Regions from separate parts of the Klebsiella sp. CSG-1 genome, predicted to be linked through region 2. Evidence: predicted binding sites of a transcription regulator. Region 2 holds the regulator's gene; each other region holds the start of a gene.
What was found. Region 2 encodes CRP, which controls carbon source genes, mostly activating them, when cyclic AMP is high. Its sites were predicted from a motif close to ATGTGANNNNNNTCACAT; they were not measured.

Region 1 (5,496 bases), on a different contig from region 2:
TCCGCAATGCCGAACAGGTCAATCGCTGCCAGAGTGTCACCACCGCCAGCGATGGAGAAACCTTCGCTGTCAGCGATGGCGTTAGCCACGATTTCAGTCCCTTTACGGAAGTTCGGGAATTCGAATACGCCAACCGGACCATTCCACAGAATAGTTTTAGCGTTTTTCAGGATATCAGCCAGTTTCTGTGCAGAAACATCGCCCAGGTCCAGGATCTGCTCGTCATCTTTGATGTCGTTAACAGATTTCAGCGTCGCGGTCGCCGTTTCGGAGAACTCAGTTGCCACGCGAACGTCGGTCGGAACCGGGATATCGCAGGTGGTCAGCAGGCGTTTCGCTTCGTCAACCAGGTCAGCTTCGTACAGGGATTTACCCACGTTGTGGCCCTGAGCGGCAACGAAGGTGTTGGCGATGCCACCACCGACGATCAGCTGGTCAGCGATTTTAGACAGGGAATCCAGAACGGTCAGTTTGGTGGAAACTTTAGAACCACCTACGATGGCAACCATCGGGCGAGCCGGTTCTTTCAGCGCTTTACCCAGCGCGTCCAGTTCGGCGGCCAGCAGCGGGCCTGCGCACGCAACATCGGCGAATTTACCGATACCGTGGGTAGAGGCCTGCGCACGGTGTGCAGTACCGAAGGCGTCCATGACGAACACGTCGCACAGCGCCGCGTATTTTTTGGACAGCGCTTCGTCGTCTTTCTTCTCGCCTTTGTTGAAGCGAACGTTTTCCAGAACAACCAGTTCACCGGCTGCAACTTCAACGCCATCCAGGTAATCTTTAACCAGACGTACCGGGTTAGACAGTTTGTCTTTCAGGTAATTAACAACCGGCAGCAGAGAGAATTCTTCGTTGTACTCGCCTTCGGTCGGACGACCCAGGTGAGAAGTGACCATCACTTTAGCACCCTGTTTCAGCGCCAGCTCAATGGTCGGCAGAGAAGCACGGATACGCGCGTCGCTGGTTACTTTCCCGTCTTTGACTGGTACGTTCAGATCGGCACGGATAAAAACGCGTTTACCAGCCAGATCCAGATCGGTCATCTTAATTACAGACATGGTGAATCCTCTCAATGATTCTTAAAGTTTTGCAGACGCCATACGCTCCATCGCGAACAATGTTGCGCAGGGATGTCTCACCTGAAACCAATAACGGCCATCGCTAACGTCGTGTCGAGCATCCGGTTAGCAAAGCCCCATTCATTATCACACCAGACCAATGTTTTGATCAGATGAGCACCACTGACTCGGGTTTGGGTGCCATCAACGATGGCGCTGTGCGGGTCGTGGTTGAAATCTATCGAGACCAACGGCAATTCCGTATAGTCAACTATACCATGAAATGCACCTTGTGCTGCTTTTTGCAGCAACTGGTTGACTTCATTAGCCTTTACAGGTTTTTTCACCGTCACGCTAAGGTCAATCGCCGTCACATTAATCGTCGGTACGCGGACCGCAATCGCCTCGAAACGATCATTAAACTGCGGGAAAATTCGCGTGATCCCCGCAGAGAGTTTGGTATCAACCGGAATAATCGACTGGCTGGCCGCGCGCGTACGGCGCAGATCCGGATGATAAGCGTCGATCACCTGTTGATCGTGCATGGCGGAGTGGATTGTCGTTACCGTTCCTGACTCAATGCCGTAGGCATCATCTAACAGTTTTATGACCGGGATAATGCAGTTGGTCGTGCAGGAGGCGTTGGAGACAATACGGTGCTCCGTACGCAACTCATCATGGTTCACGCCAAATACAACGGTCGCGTCGAGATCGCTGCTGCCGGGATGGGAAAAGAGCACTTTCTTTGCCCCTGCCCGAATATGGGCTTCGCCATGCTCACGGCTGCCGTAAACACCGGTGCAATCGAGAACAATATCAACCGCCAGCTCCTGCCAGGGCAGCGCCTCAATCGAAGGTTCATGCAGCAGGCGTATGGCATCATCGCCGACATACAGCTGCTCTCTCTCCTGGCGAACATCCCAGGCAAAGCGCCCATGGCTGGTGTCATATTTCAACAAATGCGCGATGCCCGCGGCATCCGCCAGCTCGTTGATTGCCACCACGGTAATTTCCGCACGACGCCCGGATTCATATAAAGCGCGAACCACGTTGCGTCCTATGCGACCGAAGCCATTAATCGCGATGCGTATGGTCATAGGTCTCCTGCAAGGTTGTCCCTGATTTGAGATGGCTGACAGAGTAATCCAGCCACGCCCGAAGGGAAACCTTACCCGTCGCAAACTGCGACTGATTGATTAATTGTCGAACATTTAATCGACTGAAACGCTTCAGCTAGAATAAGCGAATCAGGGAATAAAAGGAATGACTGTCCAGCCAAAGAAGGCAGTTATCTGACGTACGTCACATTTTACCTACTGAGACGGGGGGCAATTATCCCAGTAAGTCGTAATAATCATTACGGCATAACTGGAATAATTTACCTTCACGCAATCCGATACTCACCTGATTCCAGCGTCTCCAGCGTCAGGTCGCCAGGCCGGCTAGTTTCCAGGACCCGACGAACATTCGGTCCGTCGGTACGCTCATAAAATGCCTCAGCATCAGCTCGCGATAATCCACCAGCCAGTTTACGGCCCACCAGTCGTGTACGAAGCGCATTGGCTGGGGCGCGAATAAACAGCGAGTAATCACAAAACGCAGCTAACGCTCGCCATCTTTCGTCATCGCGCAATAACCAGTTTCCTTCCACAATCACAATCGGCGCCGTCACTGTGATGGCCGCCTCTACCGGATCATGCTTTTGCCGGTCATATTGCGGCCAGCATCCTTCCCCTTCCCTTATCTGGCGCAGATTCTGCGCAAGTTTCCCCACATCAAAGGTTTCCGGCGCACCTTTGTAGGCCCGCAGATTATGGGCATCCAGCCAGCTGTTATAATGATGGAAGCCATCCATCGGCAGCGTCTGGATCTCCGGCAAGCAAGGATCATGGCGAGAGAGGTATTCCCAGAAGCTTGTCAGCGTCGATTTACCCGTCCCCGGCGGTGCGCTGAGAAAAACGATCGTTCGTCGCTGCGGGTTAGCGGCGTGTATTTTTGACAGCTGCTGCAATAACGGTTTGTGAACGTTCTGTATCTCATCATCCTGGTAATGTGCTTCAACCTGGAGCCCATTCACCGTTAGTTCGATTTTCACGGCGTTAATTCCTTTAAAATCGCCGTCACTGCCAGCGTCATTGCCGTCTTGACCATTGCGCTAAAGCGCACTTCAGACCACGCAGCAAAGTCAGCAAACTTCATCGACTCCAGCGCACCATAAAGGGTCGCGTTGCGGGTGATACTGTTGACGTTGCTGACAAAATCCCAGGTAATGTCATCGGCAAAACCGGGGATATTATCCTGCTCGTTCAGGTACTGATAAAACTGAGAAAAATGAGTAATGTCGGCATAAAGCCACTTATCCATTTTCCCCAGCGCATAAATCAGACGTAACGCAACGTCGATATCGTCAAGCGGCCCACTCTGGGCGAGTAACGGCTTCACTGCATATTCCACGATCTCTTCATCGTTATTGACGAACAGCGACGGTAGAAAGCGCTTAATGCCCTGGAGCAAAATGTTATGTGCCGTCGTCATAAACGAGAGTAAATTATTTTGAGCATCCAGTTGCTCAAGCACATCGTCTTCTGTCAGCGTCGTCATTCGTTTCTCGATGAATCACCATGAATGCAGGGAGTCTATTATATTACACGTTCGATCCGCGCCGCCGATCAGTAAAGTTTGCGTGCGCACACCATTCGCAACCTGTTGGATCCCTTTAACAAGATCGCCGCCCGTGACCCCCGTCGCGCTGAAGAGGATCTCATTTCCCCCTACCAGTTCGTCGAGCGTATAGATTCGGTTGATCTCAACGCCCATCTCCGCGCAGCGCTGACGTTCCTGGGTTGCAATCAGACGATGATCTGCGCTATCCCCTTTCGCTTCGCAAAAATCGATCAGCTCAGCCTGCATATCGCCCCTCAGCGCTTTAACCGCACAGGCTGAAATAACCCCTTCAGGCGCCCCGCCAATGGTATACATCAGGTCATAGGGATTATCTTGCATACAGGCCAGCACGCTGGCGGCAACATCGCCATCGGGCAGAGCAAAAACCTTGACGCCAAGTCGTGTCGCCTCAGCAATCGCCGGTTGAAGGCGCGGTTTATCCAGCGTCACCATACGCAGTCGCTCCAGCGGTTTGCCCAACGCCTCTGCTACATTACGCAGATTGTCTGCCAACGGCAGCGCCAGATTAATCGCCCCTTTGGCGCAGCGATTAACAACCAGTTTTCTCATGTACATATCTGGGGCGTGTAACAAACTGCCACGGGGTGCAAACGCCATGACGGCCAGGGCGTTGCTTTGCCCCATCGCCACCATTCGGGTTCCTTCGATAGGATCGACGGCGATATCTACCTCAGGCCCGACGCCGTTTCCCACCTCTTCACCAATCCACAGCATCGGGGCTCGATCAATCTCCCCTTCGCCAATGACGATTCGTCCACGGATGCCAATACTGTTCAATGCTTCCCGCATTGCCGTCACGGCCAGACCGTCAATCTTGTTTTTATCGCCGCACCCGGTTTGTGGCCAGGCGGCCAGCGCAGCCTGCTCCGTGATGCGAAATAGCGGCCATGCCAGCGACATCATATCGCCGCCTCCCCGATATCAACGCCAAAGTGCGCCAAAAGGTATTTTTCTGCCTTTTCATTCCAGATACCGTGCGTCTCTTCCACCAGCTGCGCCAGTTCTTTGAATAATGGGTCAGTTTTCCCTTTCTCCGCAAAATCAGCAATGGCAGTCAACGGCATGGTAACGCCGTTATATATAAGCTTTTTACCCCCGGGGATCGCAGGTAAATTCAGTACGGTTTCCGGAACCGCATCAAGGCCGCCAATATGCGTCACCATAAACGACGGTTGCAGCTGGCCGGTTGCACTGAGCGCAATTGCCTCTTTCATATCATCCGTTGAACCACCGGATGTCCCGACAACGTGAGTACTGTTGTAGTGCACGTTATAAAAATTAAACGGCACTTTGAAGTGACTGTCCGTAGGGCCGGCAAAGAAGTTCAGACAACCATCTTCCGCGAGCAAATCATCAGCCATTTCAATGACTGCAGGCACTGCCGCATACACAAAGATATCATCAAAACCTATGTCATTGGTTAACGCACGCAGCATCGCTGTCGGAGAGTCCATGCCGGAAGTATTCACATAGATAAGCTCAATCCCCTTTTCTGCCGCCAGCTCAACCGGCAACAGTTTTTTAGCCTGCGCCAGTCGCGCTTCGTCAATATCGACCACCACCACGCGTGACGGCTGAATACTGCCGTTAATGGCATAATCTATTGCGCCAATACCCATCGGCCCGGCGCAGGCCAGAAGGGCAATGCTTCCCCCCGGCTTAATCCCCATACGATGCTCATAGACGTAAGGCGTCGTATGATAGTTTGCGTTATAGGCGCCAATAATGCAGCACATCGGTTCTGCCAGTG
Region 2 (5,496 bases):
AAGCGTATCCCGGACTGGTTAACCCGTTGGTTGGGAGCACAAAAATGATTATTCCCTGGCACGATCTGGATCCCGAAACGCTGGATAACCTGATCGAAAGCTTTGTGTTGCGTGAAGGCACCGATTATGGTGAACATGAACGCTCGCTGGCGGATAAAGTCGCCGACGTCAAACAGCAATTGAAAAGCGGAGAAGCCGTACTGGTGTGGTCAGAACTGCACGAGACGGTCAATATCATGCCCCGCAAGCAGTTTCACGGCTAAGGCGGCGCCACACATCGTTTAATCTGGGAGTTGTTATGTCTGCCAAACATCCGGTGATTGCCGTCACGGGCTCCAGCGGCGCGGGAACCACGACCACCAGCCTCGCCTTTCGTAAAATTTTCGCACAGCTAAACCTGCGTGCCGCTGAGGTGGAAGGCGACAGCTTCCATCGCTATACCCGCCCGGAAATGGACATGGCGATCCGCAAAGCGCGCGATCAGGGGAAACACATCAGCTACTTCGGTCCGGAAGCCAACGACTTCGGTCTGTTGGAAAACACCTTCCTTGAGTACGGGCGTAACGGTAGCGGCCAGTCGCGCAAGTATTTGCATACCTATGATGAGGCGGTGCCGTGGAATCAGGTGCCGGGCACATTCACACCGTGGCAACCGCTACCGGAACCGACCGATGTCCTGTTTTATGAAGGGCTGCACGGCGGGGTTGTTACGCCGCAGTATAACGTCGCGCAGAATGTCGACCTGCTGGTCGGCGTGGTGCCTATCGTCAACCTGGAATGGATTCAGAAGCTCATCCGCGATACCAGTGAACGCGGCCACTCCCGTGAAGCGGTGATGGATTCCGTGGTCCGTTCAATGGAAGACTATATCAACTTCATCACGCCGCAGTTTTCGCGCACCCATATCAACTTCCAGCGCGTTCCCACTGTCGACACCTCCAACCCGTTTGCGGCGAAGGGCATTCCGTCATTGGATGAAAGCTTTGTGGTGATCCATTTCCGCAACCTGCAGGATATCGATTTCCCCTGGCTGCTGGCGATGCTGCAGGGGTCGTTTATCTCGCATATCAATACGCTGGTGGTGCCTGGCGGGAAAATGGGGCTGGCGATGGAGCTCATCATGACGCCGCTAGTCGAACGACTGATGGAAGGGAAGAAAATCAGTTAACCACGTTAAAAAACCCCGAGCGCCTGGCGCTAAGCGGGGTTTTCGTCCTTCACTCACGGCTCCCGGATAAGGCGTTTGCGTCGCTCTCCGGGAAGGCTGCTTAGCCTTCCACCACTTCATAGGTGTGGGTGATATTCACCGCTTTTTGCAGCATCAGCGCCACCGAGCAGTATTTCTCCGCCGACAGATCCACCGCACGGGAAACGGCCGCCTCTTTCAGCTCCTTACCGGTGACGATAAAATGCATGTTGATATGGGTAAACAGGCGCGGCGCCTCTTCCCGACGTTCAGACGTCAGCTTGACTTCACAGTTGGTCACGTTGTGACGACCTTTCTGCAAAATAGACACGACATCGATCGCGCTACATCCGCCCGCCGCCATCAGCACCATCTCCATTGGGCTTGGCGCTTTATCTCCGGAGTTGCCGTCCATCAGAATCTGGTGACCTGACGCCGACTCTCCGATGAAGGTTAACCCTTCAACCCATTTCACACGAGCTTGCATAAAATTTAACTCCGAGGTTGCAATTTTCCTGACAGATTACGCGTACATAACAATTCTCGCAACGGAAGGCGACCTGCATCATGCTGAAGCGAGACACCAGGAGACATGCGGCAAAAGCTATGCTAAAACAGTCGGGATGCTACAGTATTACATTGATGTACTGCATGTATGCAGAGGAGTTCACATTACAGGCTGAAGAAAACTCACCAGCCGTTTCCCAGGCATAGGGAAACAATACGATTGCATGCCCGGATGCCGTGTAGTGTCGGCACCCGGAGATAGCTTATAACAGAGGATAACCGCGCATGGTGCTTGGCAAACCGCAAACAGACCCTACCCTCGAATGGTTCTTGTCTCATTGCCACATTCATAAGTACCCATCTAAAAGCACGCTGATCCACCAGGGTGAAAAAGCAGAAACGTTGTACTACATCGTCAAAGGCTCTGTGGCTGTGCTCATCAAGGATGAAGAAGGTAAAGAGATGATCCTCTCTTACCTCAACCAGGGCGATTTCATCGGTGAATTAGGCTTGTTTGAAGAAGGCCAGGAGCGTAGCGCCTGGGTACGTGCGAAAACCGCATGTGAAGTGGCCGAAATCTCCTACAAAAAATTCCGTCAGCTCATTCAGGTTAACCCGGATATCCTGATGCGCCTGTCGTCGCAGATGGCTCGCCGTCTGCAGGTGACCTCAGAAAAAGTGGGTAACCTTGCCTTCCTCGACGTCACCGGGCGCATCGCTCAGACGCTGTTGAACCTGGCAAAACAGCCGGATGCGATGACCCACCCTGATGGTATGCAAATTAAAATTACCCGTCAGGAAATTGGTCAGATCGTTGGCTGTTCCCGCGAAACCGTTGGCCGTATCCTGAAGATGCTGGAAGATCAGAACCTGATCTCCGCACACGGTAAAACTATCGTCGTATACGGTACGCGTTAAGTCGATAAAACGGCGTGTTGCTTACGCAACACGCCGTTTTTGTTTTCCCTCTATGTGGCGCAGGCTGATTTACCACCCGGAAGTCAACTATGCACTGCGGCAAACGCTGGTGTTGTGTTTGCCTGTCGCAATCGGTCTCCTCCTCGGTCACTTACAGCAAGGTCTGCTGTTTTCGCTGGTGCCCGCCTGCTGTAACGTCGCCGGTCTGGATACGCCGCACAAACGCTTTTTTAAACGTCTGATTATTGGCGGCTCGCTGTTTGCCGGCTGTAGCCTGGTGGTCCAGCTTCTTCTTCAGCAGGATATCCCGCTGCCCTTGATTCTCAGCGGCCTGGCGCTACTGCTGGGCGTAACGGCGGAGATCAGCTCTCTGCACGCCAGGCTTCTGCCCGCGTCGTTAATTGCCGCAATCTTTACCCTGAGCCTTGCCGGGAACATGCCCGTCTGGGAGCCACTGCTGATCTACGCCCTCGGGACGCTGTGGTACGGCCTGTTTAACTGGTTCTGGTTTTGGCTATGGCGCGAGCAGCCGCTGCGCGAATCGCTGAGCCTGCTTTATCGCGAGCTGGCTAACTACTGCGAAGCCAAATACAGCCTGCTGACCCAGCATATCGATCCCACCACTTCACTGCCGCCGCTGCTCACGCGCCAGCAGAAGGTGGTGGACCTGATCACCCAATGCTACCAGCAGATGCATATGCTGGCGGCGAACCAGCGCAATGACCACAAGCGCCTGCTGCGGGCATTTCAGATGGCGCTGGATTTGCAGGAACATATCTCCGTCAGCCTGCACCAACCCGAAGAAGTACAAAAACTGGTAGAGCGCAGCCATGCCGAGGCGGTGATCCGCTGGAACGCACAAACCGTTGCCGCACGCCTGCGGGTGCTGGCCGATGACATTCTCTACCACCGCTACCCGCAACGCTTTCATATGGATAAGCAAATCGGCGCGCTGGAGAAAATCGCCTGGCAGCATCCGGACAACCCGGTAGGGCAGTTCTGCGCCTGGCACTTCAGCCGAATAGCCCGGGTGCTGCGTACCCAGCGCCCGCTGTATGCTCGCAACCTGATGGCGGATAAAGAGCGCCGTCTGCCGCTGCTGCCCGCGCTAAAGAGCTATCTCTCATTAAAATCGCCGGCGCTACGTAACGCTGCGCGTATCTGCGTGATGTTAACGGCCGCGAGCCTGATGGGAAGCGCCCTGAACCTTCCCAAGCCTTACTGGATCCTGATGACGGTGCTTTTTGTGACCCAAAACGGCTACGGCGCGACGCGGGTACGTATCGTCCATCGGGCGGCAGGTACACTTGCCGGTCTGGCTATCGCCGGCCTGGCGCTGCACTTTCACGTCCCGGAGGGTTATACGCTCTCCGCGATGCTGCTCGTCACGCTGCTGAGCTACCTGATTATTCGCAAGCATTATGGCTGGGCGATGGTTGGCTTTACCGTGACGGCGGTGTATACCCTGCAGCTTCTGACGCTCAACGGCGAGCAGTATATTGTCGCCAGGCTTATCGATACGCTTATCGGCTGCCTTATCGCCTTTGGCGGCATGGTCTGGCTATGGCCGCAATGGCAAAGCGGGCTACTGCGTAAAAACGCTCACGACGCGCTGGAAGCCGATCAGGAAGCGATCAGGCTAATTCTCAGCGACGATCATCAGGCCCCGGCGCTGGCCTATCGCCGGATGCGCGTCAATCAGGCACATAACTCGCTGTATAACTCGCTGAATCAGGCCATGCAGGAACCCGGTTTTAACACACATTATCTTGATGATATGAAACTGTGGGTCACCCACAGCCAGTTTATTGTTGAGCATATCAACGCCATGACCACCCTCGCCCGCGAGCACAATATGCTGACGCCGGAGCTGGCCCGGCGTTACCTGGAATCCTGTGAGATTGCGCTCCAGCGCTGTCAACAGCGGCTGGACTCCGACGGTCCCGGCAGCGCTGGCGATGTGAATATTATGGAGTCGCAGGATGTGGAGGTGAGCCGGGGCCCGTTAAGTACAATGGAGCAGCATCTGCAGCGGATCCTCGACCATCTGAACACCATGCACACCATCTCCTCGGTGGCATGGCGTCAGCGCCCGCATCACGGTATCTGGCTACGCGCGATTAAGCGTTAAGAACCTGCTTTATCGCCTGGGCAAAGCGGGCCATACCTTCAGCAATATCCTTCTCGTCGATGACCAGCGAAGGGACAAAACGCATCACATCCGGCCCGGCATTCAGCACCATCACGCCCGCATCTGCCGCGGCATAGAGAAAATCGCGTGCCCGGCCTTTATACTGCGGCTTAAGCTCCGCGCCAATCAACAGCCCCATACCGCGGATGTCGCTGAACAGGTCAAACTGCGCGTCAATTTGCTGGAGATGCTGCACAAACAGCTCGCGCTTCGCCTTCACGCCCTCCAGCACCTCCGGCGTATTAATCAGATCAAATGCCGCCCCGGCCACGGCGCAGGCCAGCGGGTTACCGCCGTAGGTCGAACCGTGGGAACCGGCGTGGAATGCGCTGGCAATATCACTGGTGGTCAGTACAGCGCTGATCGGGAAGCCGCCGCCCAGCGCTTTAGCGCTGGTAAGAATGTCCGGCGTCACGCCGTAGTGCATATATGCAAACAGCGAACCGGTACGCCCCATGCCGCACTGCACTTCATCAAATACCAGCAGCGCCTGATGCTCATCGCACAGCTCGCGCAGTCCTTTCAGGAACTCCGGCGTCGCCGCCATCACCCCGCCTTCCCCCTGAATTGGCTCAACCACTACCGCACAGGTGTGGTCATCCATCACCGCCTTCACCGCATGCAGATCGTTAAACGGCACGTGAATAATGTCCGCCGGTTTCGGGCCGAAGCCATCAGAATATTTTGGCTGCCC
Region 3 (5,496 bases), on a different contig from region 2:
GGGGGAAATCCGGCATTATCTGCGCTGGTTCAGAACCGCTTTTTCGTAAGCCCGCACGCTATCCAGCCACTGGCTACCGGCCGGGGTATCATGACGCTGGCAGTACATCTCCCAGGCGGCCTGCCATGGCAGGCACTTCTGCTCTTCCAGCAGGGCCAGACGGGCGGTGTAGTCACCGTCAGCTTCCAGCTGGCGCAGCTGTTCCGTCGGTTCCAGCAGGGCGCGCAGCAGCGCTTTCTTCATGTTGCGGGTGCCAATCACCCATGCCGCGATGCGGTTAATCGAGGCGTCGAAGAAATCGAGACCGATGTGCACGCGGTCGAACAGGTTGTGACGGATGATTTCGCTGGCGATCGCCTGGGTTTCGTCATCCAGCAGCACGACGTGGTCACTGTCCCAGCGCACCGGACGGCTGACGTGCAGCAGCAGCCGAGGGATATACAGCATGGCGGCGGAGATTTTGTCGGAGATGACTTCCGTCGGGTGGAAGTGGCCGGCATCGAGGCACAGCGCGGTCTGGCGGCTGGTGGCGTATCCCATGTAGAACTCGTTGGAGCCGACGGTGTAGCTTTCCGCGCCGATACCGAACAGTTTGCTCTCTACGGCATCGATATGATGCGCCGGGTCGAGTTTTTCGCTGATGACCTCATCGAGCGCATTGAGCAGACGCTGGCGCGGGGCAAAGCGGTCAACGGTAATATCTTTCATGCCGTCCGGGATCCAGATATTCATCACCGACGGGGTGCCCAGCTGCTCGCCGAACCAGGCCGAGATACGGCGGCTGGCTTTACAGTGATCGATCCAGAACTGGCGGATTTCGTCGTTGGCATGCGACAGAGTAAAACCATCTGCGCTCAGCGGGTGGGAGAAACAGGAGGGGTTAAAATCCAGCCCCAGCTTATTGGTTTTGGCCCACTCAACCCAGTTGCGGAAGTGTTGTGGTTTGATTTCATTGCGCGCCACCGGCGTGTCTGATTCCAGATAGAGCGCGTGCAGATTCAGGCGTTTCGGCCCCGGAATCAGGCTCAGCGCCTGCTCAAGGTCGGCGCGCAGCTCGCCAGCGTTCTGGGCTTTGCCCGGATAGTTCCCCGTGGCCTGAATCCCGCCCGTTAAGCTCCCTTCCGGGTTTTCGAAGCCGGCGACGTCATCGCCCTGCCAGCAGTGCATCGAAACGGGTAGCCGGTCCAGTTGACGCAGGGCCTCCTCGACATCCACGCCAACGGCAGCGTAGCGCTGTTTAGCAATATCCCAGGCTTGTTCAAGTTGAGTGGTCATGCGCAAAGCTCCTTAGTCTGTTGTGGCTGAAACTGCGCCACGAAACGGGCAATTTCATGTTCAGGATTGGGGGTAAAGGTGGTAAGCGCGGCATTGCGGCATACCACCTGACGGAAATCGTCGACGTTATTCAATTCGTCCAGGGTCATCAGTTGGATGCCGATATTGCCCAGCGTAGAGGCCTCTACGGGCCCGGCAACCACCGTGATGCCGCAGGCGTCGGCGCACAGCTGATTAAGCAGCGCGTTCTGGCAGCCGCCGCCGACAATATGCAGCTGGCTGAACGGCTGGCCGCGGAGTTGGGCCAGTTCGCGGAGTACGCGGGCGTAGAGCAGGGCCAGGCTGTCGAAAATACAGCGCGCCAGTTCGGCGTCATCGCCGGGAACCGGCTGCCCGGACTCGCGACAGGCGGACTGAATTTCGGCGCTCATATTGGCCGGATTGATAAAGCGTTCGTCGTTGCAGTCAATGACGAAACGGCAGGCCGGAAGAGGAGCGGTACGGGCGATCAGCGCCGACAGGTCGCTGATGTTTTGTTCTTTCAGCACCCGCTGTAGCAGCCAGAGGCCCATGATATTTTTCAGCACCCGATAGCGCCCTTCGGCGCCACCTTCATTGGTGATATTCGCCTGCAGCGCGTCGCTGCCGGTGTAGGGGGTTTTGCTTTCAAAGCCCATCAGCGACCAGGTGCCGGAAGAGAGATACGCGGCGTTTTTGCTGGCCAACGGCGCGGCGATCACCGCGCTGGCGGTATCGTGGCTGGCGACGGCCACCACCGGAATGGCGTTGCCCTGCGGGCATATCCAGTGACCGATCACGTTACCGGGATGCGTCGGCGTACCGAACCATTCGCGCGGCGCTCCGCTCCAGTTCAACAGCTCTTCATCCCAGCTATCGCTGTTAATATTGATCAACTGGGTGGTGGTGGCGTTGGTGTATTCCCAGTTCAGATTGCCGGTGAGGCGAAAGCTGAAATAGTCAGGGATCAGCAGCGCATGCGAAACCTGGCTGACCAGCTCCGGCTGCTGTTCAACCAGCGCGCGGAGCTGATAAAGAGTATTGAAGGACATAAACTGAATGCCGCTACGGCGGTAGATCTCGGCGCGGCCTATCTGCTCTTCGGCATGGTGCATCAGGCCATGGGTACGTGAGTCACGATAGGAGACCGGCAGGCCCACGCGTTCGCCGTGCTTATCCAGCAGGACATAATCCACGCCCCAGGTATCAATACCGATACTGTCGATGAGGATACCCTGCTCGCAGACCTTCACCAGCCCGCGGCGAATTTCGCCTTCCAGACGGTCGACATCCCAGCAGTCGTAGCCATCCACCTTTTGCAGGCTATTGGTAAAGCGGTGTATTTCGCGCAGCGTTAGCGTACGCGGCCCGCATTCATAGCTGGCAAGCATCACCCGCCCGCTGGAGGCGCCTAAATCAACGGCTACACAATGACGAAAGCTCATGGGGAGATCCTTGTAAAAATCATTGTCAGCAGTCTAAAAAAGTCGTGAATCGCGCACCTTCTTGCCACTGACAGGGAAAACAGGCGGCTGGCAAGAAAGCAAAGATGACCGTGAGGGAGGTCACAGTTTCTCTTCATGAGCGTCAGGGAAGAGGATGTGATGTTGTCCGCAGTTCCCGATCTTTCCGGCTGTTTCTTGAAAAAGCGGCAGGTTTTACGAATTTTGCGGTCAAAAATTGAAGGCCGGATTGCGGACCCTTAATTACTATTTGTGACACTGATTGATAACATTTCTCATTTCGAGGGCGCCGTTATGACCATCTTGCACAGCGTGGATTTCTTTAAGTCCGGGACTTCTGCTGTGGCCATTGAGCCACGTCTCCCTCAGGCGGCGTTCCCGGAACATCATCACGATTTCCATGAAATCGTCATCGTTGAGCACGGTACGGGGATTCATGTGTTTAACGGCCAGCCCTATACCATCAGCGGCGGTTCGGTGTGCTTTATTCGCGATCACGATCGTCATCTCTATGAACATACGGACAATTTATGCCTGACGAACGTGCTCTACCGCGCGCCGGATGCCTTTCGCTTTCTGAATGGCGTCAATCAGCTGTTACCGCAGGAGCAAGAGGGAAATTACCTTTCTCACTGGCGGGTGAACCAGACCGTGCTGCAGCAGGTACGGCAGATCGTCGGACAAATGGAAGATATCGGTCTCGAACCGGATATGCATACGCTCGCCGGACGGGAGATTCTCTTTATGCAACTGCTGGTCCTGCTGCGTAAAAGCAGCCTCGCGGAAGGGGCGGTCGGCAACGAAGCGCGGCTGAATCAGCTGATGGCCTGGCTGGAAGATCACTTCGCCGAGGAGGTCTGTTGGGAGGAGGTGGCGGCTAAGTTTTCCCTGTCGCTGAGAACGTTACATCGCCAGTTGAAGCAACAGACCGGCCTGACGCCACAGCGCTACCTCAATCGGGTGCGACTGATGAAGGCGCGTCACCTGCTACGCCATAGCGATGAGAGCATCACGGATATCGCCTATCGCTGCGGTTTCGGCGACAGTAACCACTTTTCGACGCTTTTTCGCCGCGAGTTTTCCTGGTCGCCGCGCGATATTCGCCAGGGACGGGACGCCATTCTTCAGTAACGCGAGAGCAGTCAACGTTTTAGCGAGCAAAAACGCGAATAATAAACCGTTATTGGCGGTGGAGTTCTGGTAGTGGCTGGTCAGCTGATTCTGCGCAAAGATGAGTTTTTTGCCTCTCCTTCTCAGGCGGTAGCGGTTGCCGACCGTTATCCGCAAAATGTCTTCGCCGAGCATACCCACGAGTTCTGCGAACTGGTGCTGGTATGGCGGGGAAATGGCCTGCATGTCCTGAACGATCGCCCATGGCGCATTACCCGTGGCGATCTGTTTTATATTCGCGCCGAAGACAAACACTCCTACGCCTCGGTGAATGATTTAGTTCTGCAAAACGTCATCTATTGCCCGGATCGTCTGCGGCTTAACTTTGACTGGGCGACCCATATTCCCGGTTTGTTTGGGACGTCGTGGATGCCGCACTGGCGGATCGGCAGTTCTGGTATGGCCCAGGTTCGCCAGGTGATTACTCAGCTGGAGCAGGAGAGCGCCCGCGGCGATGCGCAGGCTAATAACATGGCCGAGCTGCTGTTTGCGCAGCTGGTATTGATTCTTCATCGCCACCGCTATGCGACCGATAACCGTGCGGCGACCCAAAGCGAAACGCTCCTTGATAAGCTGCTGACCGAACTGGCCGGCAGCCTGAACCGACCTTTTATTCTCGAGCTGTTTTGTGAGCGGGAAGGGTGCGGCGAGCGTGCGCTGCGTCAGCAGTTTCGCCAGCAGACCGGGATGACGATCAACCATTACCTGCGTCAGCTGCGTATCTGCCACGCGCAGTATTTATTGCAGCACACCGAGCGCTTGATTGGTGACATTGCGATGCAGTGCGGATTTGAAGACAGCAACTACTTTTCCGTCGTCTTTAATCGTGAAATTGGCATGACCCCTGGGCAGTGGCGGCAACGCAGTCGCGTTGCCGCATAGGGCGTTAGCTGGCCATTCCGAGGCCAACGATATTGGCGGCGATGATAATCACCACGCAGCCCAGACTTAACACGCTGACCGGACGACGCCCGGCGCTGTTCCACTCTTTCAGCACCAGCCCGACCAGCCCGCCGCACAGCACATAGAAGCTCATATGCAGCATCCAGCTCATGTAGTCATACTGCGCGGGAATACTGGCGTGGCCCCAGGCATAGAAGAAAAACTGGAGATACCACATCAGGCCGCCCAGCGCCGACAGCAGCACGTTGGCGACGATCAGCGGTTTTGCCCGCGAGAAGTCGGCTTTGATCGACAGGTGTTTGACTTTAGCCAGACGAATAAAGCAGAAGCCAAGGTTGACCAGCGCGCCGCCGCCCATAATCACCACATAGCTGGGCAACGCGGTATACAGCGGGTCAACCCCCAGCGCCGCCGCGGCATCATGCATGGGTCTGGCGGCGTTCATCGCAAAGGACATCCCGGCAGAAAAAATGCCGCACATCACCGCCAGCATCAGCCCTTTTTTCAGATTGAAGTCTTCGGCTTTAATGCCCATCTTGCGTTCTTTCAGCTGGCCGGCGCGGGTGACTATCGCCACGCCAATCACCGCAACCAGCACGCCGAGCAGCGTCATCTGGCCACCCTGGGTATGCAGCAGCACATCGATCTGCCCGTTGATAATCGGGGT
Region 4 (5,496 bases), on a different contig from region 2:
GTGGGTTTCCCCCCCAGGCGTTACCTGGCACCCTGCCCTATGGAGCCCGGACTTTCCTCCCCTCCGCCCGTCTCCCCCGAGGAGGACGACGACGAAGCGGCGACTGTCTGGTCAGCTTCGGCGCGAAGTATAAAAGGTTTACCGCCGGTTGTCATCCTTCCATCACAATCCCGACCTGCAAAGTCGCAGCAACATTCCGTGAAGCGCGATAAATATTGTCCGAAGCGCCGCGGAAGGCCTCTTCCAGGCTCGTGATAGTGGTCAACACGCTGAACACCGCATCGATACCATACTGATGCACCACGCCGACATCGCGGGTCAGACTACCAGCAATACCAATCACCGGCTTATGGTACTTTTTCGCCACGCTGGCAACGCCGACCGGGACCTTACCGCTAATGCTTTGACTGTCGAGCCTTCCTTCACCGGTCACCACCAGAGAACAGTCAAGAATATGCTCTTCCAGATTCAGCGCCTGGGTCACAATCTCGATACCGCTACGTAGTTCCGCATTCAGAAATGCCATCAGCGCCGCCCCCATGCCACCTGCGGCACCGGCTCCGGCGACCTCTTTGACATCGACACGCAGAGTTCGCTTAATCACATCCGCATAGTGCTCAAGATTACGATCCAGCTCGAGAATCATCGCTTCCGTCGCCCCTTTTTGCGGGCCGAAAATCCACGACGCGCCCGTCTCGCCAGTCAGTGGATTAGAGACATCGCAGGCCACGCGAATTGAACACTCCTGCAACCGAACATCCAATGCAGACAGGTCGATCGAGTTCAGGCAAGCAAGGCTGCCGCCGCCGTCACCAATATCAACGCCGTTCGCATCATGAAGCCGCGCGCCCAGCGCCTGCACCATCCCCGCGCCACCGTCGTTGGTCGCACTGCCACCAATGCCAATAATGATATTTCTCGCCCCATGCTCCAGCGCCTGCAAAATCAGCTCACCGGTGCCACGCGAGGTCGTCAACAGCGGATTGCGCTGCGCGGGAGGCACCAGCCCCAGCCCGCTGGCCGCCGCCATTTCAATAAACGCGGTTTGCCCATCCCCGGAAAGCCCCCAGCAGGCATCAACCGGCACGCCCAGCGGCCCCGTCACACAAGCGCTCATTTTGGTTCCCTGCGTCGCGGCGATCATCGCCTCAACGGTACCTTCTCCGCCATCGGCGAGGGGGACCTTTACATAGAGCGCATCGGGGAAAATCTCCCGAAAACCTTTTTCTATAGCCTGTGCAACCTCAGTAGCCGAGAGGCTTTCTTTATAAGAGTCTGGGGCGATTACGATTTTCATAGTTATTAGCCTGACAGTGCCGCGCAAGGCAAGAATGACAGGGCGCCATCCGCGCCCTTCTTGTTAGCGAGTGACTTCCACTTTCGCCAGTTTCTCGTAGTAACACGCAAGCGCGCTGTGGTCGGCGGTACCCAGGCCGTCAGCGCGCAGCGCCTGCATCATCTCCATCACCGCCGCGGTCAGCGGCAGCTGCGCCCCCACGCCGTGGGACGTATCCAGCGCATTCGCCAGATCTTTGATATGCAAATCGATACGGAAGCCCGGTTTAAAGTTGCGATCCATCACCATGGGCGCTTTGGCATCCAGCACGGTGCTGCCGGCCAGACCGCCGCGGATTGCCTGATACACCAGATCGGGATTCACGCCTGCTTTGGTCGCCAGGGTCAATGCTTCAGACATCGCCGCGATATTCAGCGCCACGATCACCTGGTTGGCCAGCTTGGTCACGTTGCCCGCGCCGATATCGCCGGTATGCACGACAGAGCCCGCCATCGCTTTCAGCAGGTCATAATATTGTTCAAAAATCGCTTTATCACCACCAACCATGACGGACAGAGTCCCGTCAATGGCCTTCGGCTCGCCGCCGCTTACCGGCGCATCCAGCATATTTACGCCTTTCGCCTTTAACGCATCGCTGATTTCACGGCTCGCCAGCGGTGCAATAGAGCTCATATCAATCAGCACGGTGCCCGGTTTCGCCCCTTCAATAATGCCGCCTTCGCCCAGCGCCACCTCTTTCACATGCGGAGAGTTCGGCAGCATGGTGATGATCACCTCACACTGCTCAGCTATCGCTTTCGCCGAAGCGGCGGTTTCAGCGCCTGCGGCAATCACTTCTGCGATGGCTTCCGGATTACGATCGGCAACCACCAGCGAGTAACCCGCTTTGAGGAGGTTTTTACTCATGGGTTTACCCATGATGCCAAGGCCAATAAAACCAACTTTCATTGTCATGTCTTTATCTCTCTTGTTGCGGTGGCGGTTATTTCTTAAAGGAATCAGCCAGTTTCTGCGTGGCGGAGCGGAATACGCCCAGATCGCTGCCGACGGCGACAAAGGTTGCGCCCCATTCCAGATAGCGACGCGCATCCGCTTCTACCGGCGCCAGAATACCGCTCGGCTTGCCATGCTTTTTCGCGCTTGCAAAAATGTGCTGGATAGCCTGCTGGACCTGCGGGTGAGAGGCGTTGCCCAGATGTCCCAGCGCGGCGGCCAGATCGCTTGGGCCGACAAAAATACCGTCAACGCCCGCAGTCGCAGCGATCGCATCAACGTTATCCACCCCCTGCTGGCTTTCAATTTGTACCAGGATGGTGATGTTTTGGTTCGACTGCGCGAAGTAATCCGGCACCGTGCCAAACATATTGGCGCGGTGCGACACGGAAACGCCGCGAATGCCTTCTGGCGGGTAGCGGGTGGCGGCGACAGCGTTAATCGCTTCTTCTTCGCTTTCCACGAACGGGATCAAAAAGTTATAGAAACCAATATCCAGCAGGCGCTTAATGATCACCGGTTCGTTGGTCGGTACGCGCACAACCGGCGCGCTGGCGCTGCCTTTCAGCGCCATCAGCTGGGGGATAAAGGTGGAGATATCGTTCGGCGCATGTTCGCCGTCCAGCACCAGCCAGTCGAAACCGGCCAGGCCTAACACTTCAGTCGTGATAGGGCTGGCCAGGGCGGACCAGCAGCCAATTTGAATCTGATGCGCCGCCAGGGCCGCCTTAAATTTATTCGGGAAGATATCGTTATTCATCACTTATACCTTGTCACTTAACCGTTAATTATTTCTGCAGTTCCACAAATTGAATGTTGCCGATGATAAACGGATAGTAAATCATTGCCATCAGGCCAAACATCCGATGAAGATTAGCGCTGCGTTAAATGAGAGCATTGCACTTCATTTATTTATTTTTGGTGTCTCTCTTAATTATTTATAAACCGAGATCAGAAGCACTCGATTTACTCATCCGGTGCATAGCAAGCATGACTCAGTATAATCAGCTGACGGCCAGAGAACACCGTGCAAAAAACCCATAAAATGGAATGAATAATCATTAAAATTGTGCATCCGCCATAATCAGTGGGCGCTGATGCACAGTTCCAGCGTTTTCCCTTTGCCGCAATTTTGCTCCCGCAACAATGAGTGACAGGGATCACACATCTAAATCAAAACAGCTGACATTCTTTGCCGAGGAAATTCGTTCATCAGAAACTGAATAGCCGTTTTATTTTATTATTCGCACCTTGCTGGAGAATACTGGACAATGGCCGACATTGAAATCAGGCAGGAATCGCCGACGGCGTTTTATATAAAAGTACACGAAACGGATAATGTAGCGATTATTGTTAACGATCGCGGTTTAAAAGCCGGAACGCGTTTCCCTGACGGACTGGCGCTCATCGAACATATCCCGCAAGGTCACAAAGTAGCATTGGTTGATATTCCCATACATGGTGAAATCATCCGCTATGGCGAAGTCATTGGCTACGCGGTGCGCGACATCCCGCAGGGCAGCTGGATTGACGAATCGCTGGTCGAACTGCCGAAAGCGCCGCCGCTGAACACGCTACCGCTGGCAAACAAAGTTCCGGAGCCTCTGCCTGCGCTGACCGGCTACACCTTTGAAGGGTATCGCAACGCCGATGGCAGCGTCGGCACCAGAAACCTGCTCGGTATCACTACCAGCGTGCACTGCGTCGCGGGCGTCGTCGATTATGTGGTGAAAATTATTGAACGAGACCTGCTGCCGAAATACCCGAATGTCGACGGCGTGGTCGGTCTCAACCACCTGTATGGCTGCGGCGTGGCAATCAACGCCCCGGCCGCCGTGATCCCTATCCGCACGATCCATAACCTCGCGCTAAATCCCAATTTCGGCGGTGAAGTCATGGTGGTTGGGCTCGGCTGTGAAAAGCTCCAGCCGGAGCGCCTGCTCCAGGGCACCGAAGATGTCCAGCCCATTGCCGTCGACAGCGCCAGTATCATCCGCCTGCAGGATGAACAGCATGTTGGGTTCCAGTCAATGGTTGACGATATTTTGCAGGTCGCAGAACGGCATCTGGCAAAACTGAATGCCCGCCAGCGTGAAACCTGTCCGGCTTCTGAACTGGTGGTGGGCATGCAGTGCGGCGGCAGCGATGCCTTTTCCGGCGTGACCGCCAACCCGGCGGTGGGCTACGCTTCCGACCTGTTGGTCCGCTGCGGAGCGACCGTCATGTTCTCTGAGGTCACTGAGGTTCGCGATGCTATCCATCTGCTGACGCCGCGGGCGATCAACGAGGAAGTGGGCAAGCGTCTGCTCGAAGAGATGGCCTGGTACGATAACTACCTCGATTCAGGTCAGACCGATCGCAGCGCCAATCCCTCCCCCGGGAATAAGAAGGGCGGCCTGGCGAACGTGGTGGAAAAGGCGCTGGGTTCGATCGCCAAATCCGGCAAGAGCGCGATTGCCGAGGTCCTCTCACCGGGCCAGCGCCCAACCAAACGCGGCCTGATCTTCGCGGCTACCCCGGCCAGCGACTTCGTCTGCGGCACTCAGCAGGTTGCTTCAGGGATCACGGTTCAGGTGTTTACAACCGGGCGCGGCACGCCGTATGGTCTGGTCGCCGTGCCGGTCATCAAGATGGCAACCCGCACCGAGCTGGCAAACCGCTGGTATGACTTAATGGATATCAACGCCGGAACTATCGCCACCGGTGAAGAGACGATTGAAGAGGTTGGCCAGAAGCTGTTTGGGTTTATTCTTGATGTCGCCAGCGGCCGTAAGAAAACCTTCTCCGATCGGTGGGGCCTGTATAATCAGCTGGTGGTGTTTAACCCGGCGCCGGTGACCTGATTGCCGGTCAGGCGGCGCGACGCCAGCCGCCTGACCGCAGCCCCTCTCCCCCACAGGAAGGGGGTCTATGCCACGTTCTGGCGCTTCACCAGTCGCACATCAATCCCGCTCTTACGCAGCCCTTCCAGACTTTCCGTCGGAATGCCTTCATCGACGATGATCATATCAATTCGTTGCGTATCGATAATCTTATGCAGGCTCGAACGGTTAAATTTGGTGGAATCGGTGACGACGATAATGCGTTCCGCCACTTCACACATCCGCCGGTTCAGGCGTGCCTCATCTTCATTATGGGTGCTCACGCCGCGATCGAGGTCGATGGCGTCGACGCCGAGAAAAAGCATATCGAAGTGGTAATTCAGC

Region 1: epd (erythrose-4-phosphate dehydrogenase) is a predicted target of CRP. The motif match lies at 2,352-2,369, and genes of this name have one in related genera.
Region 3: rhaS (HTH-type transcriptional activator RhaS) is a predicted target of CRP. The motif match lies at 2,893-2,910, and genes of this name have one in related genera.
Region 4: garD (galactarate dehydratase) is a predicted target of CRP. The motif match lies at 3,439-3,456, and genes of this name have one in related genera.

What each region holds. Positions count from the first base shown of each region.
Region 1 is NZ_JBWNLD010000002.1:325,839-331,334, reverse strand. It holds gene pgk (phosphoglycerate kinase) at 1-1,061, opposite strand, end outside; gene epd (erythrose-4-phosphate dehydrogenase) at 1,139-2,158, opposite strand; gene AC007G_RS06120 (nucleoside/nucleotide kinase family protein) at 2,446-3,156, opposite strand; gene AC007G_RS06115 (MltR family transcriptional regulator) at 3,153-3,662, opposite strand; gene glpX (class II fructose-bisphosphatase) at 3,678-4,649, opposite strand; gene AC007G_RS06105 (zinc-binding dehydrogenase) at 4,646-5,496, opposite strand, start outside.
Region 2 is NZ_JBWNLD010000005.1:474,840-480,335, reverse strand. It holds gene AC007G_RS15470 (hydrolase) at 1-48, shown strand, start outside; gene AC007G_RS15465 (YheU family protein) at 45-263, shown strand; gene AC007G_RS15460 (phosphoribulokinase) at 299-1,168, shown strand; gene AC007G_RS15455 (OsmC family protein) at 1,269-1,673, opposite strand; gene crp (cAMP-activated global transcriptional regulator CRP) at 1,979-2,611, shown strand; gene AC007G_RS15445 (YccS/YhfK family putative transporter) at 2,664-4,742, shown strand; gene argD (bifunctional acetylornithine/succinyldiaminopimelate transaminase) at 4,732-5,496, opposite strand, start outside.
Region 3 is NZ_JBWNLD010000012.1:41,669-47,164, reverse strand. It holds gene rhaA (L-rhamnose isomerase) at 16-1,275, opposite strand; gene rhaB (rhamnulokinase) at 1,272-2,738, opposite strand; gene rhaS (HTH-type transcriptional activator RhaS) at 3,051-3,887, shown strand; gene rhaR (HTH-type transcriptional activator RhaR) at 3,960-4,808, shown strand; gene rhaT (L-rhamnose/proton symporter RhaT) at 4,813-5,496, opposite strand, start outside.
Region 4 is NZ_JBWNLD010000002.1:122,005-127,500, reverse strand. It holds RNA gene rnpB (RNase P RNA component class A) at 1-119, opposite strand, end outside; gene garK (glycerate 2-kinase) at 152-1,297, opposite strand; gene garR (2-hydroxy-3-oxopropionate reductase) at 1,361-2,251, opposite strand; gene garL (2-dehydro-3-deoxyglucarate aldolase) at 2,280-3,050, opposite strand; gene garD (galactarate dehydratase) at 3,562-5,133, shown strand; gene AC007G_RS05105 (DeoR family transcriptional regulator) at 5,199-5,496, opposite strand, start outside.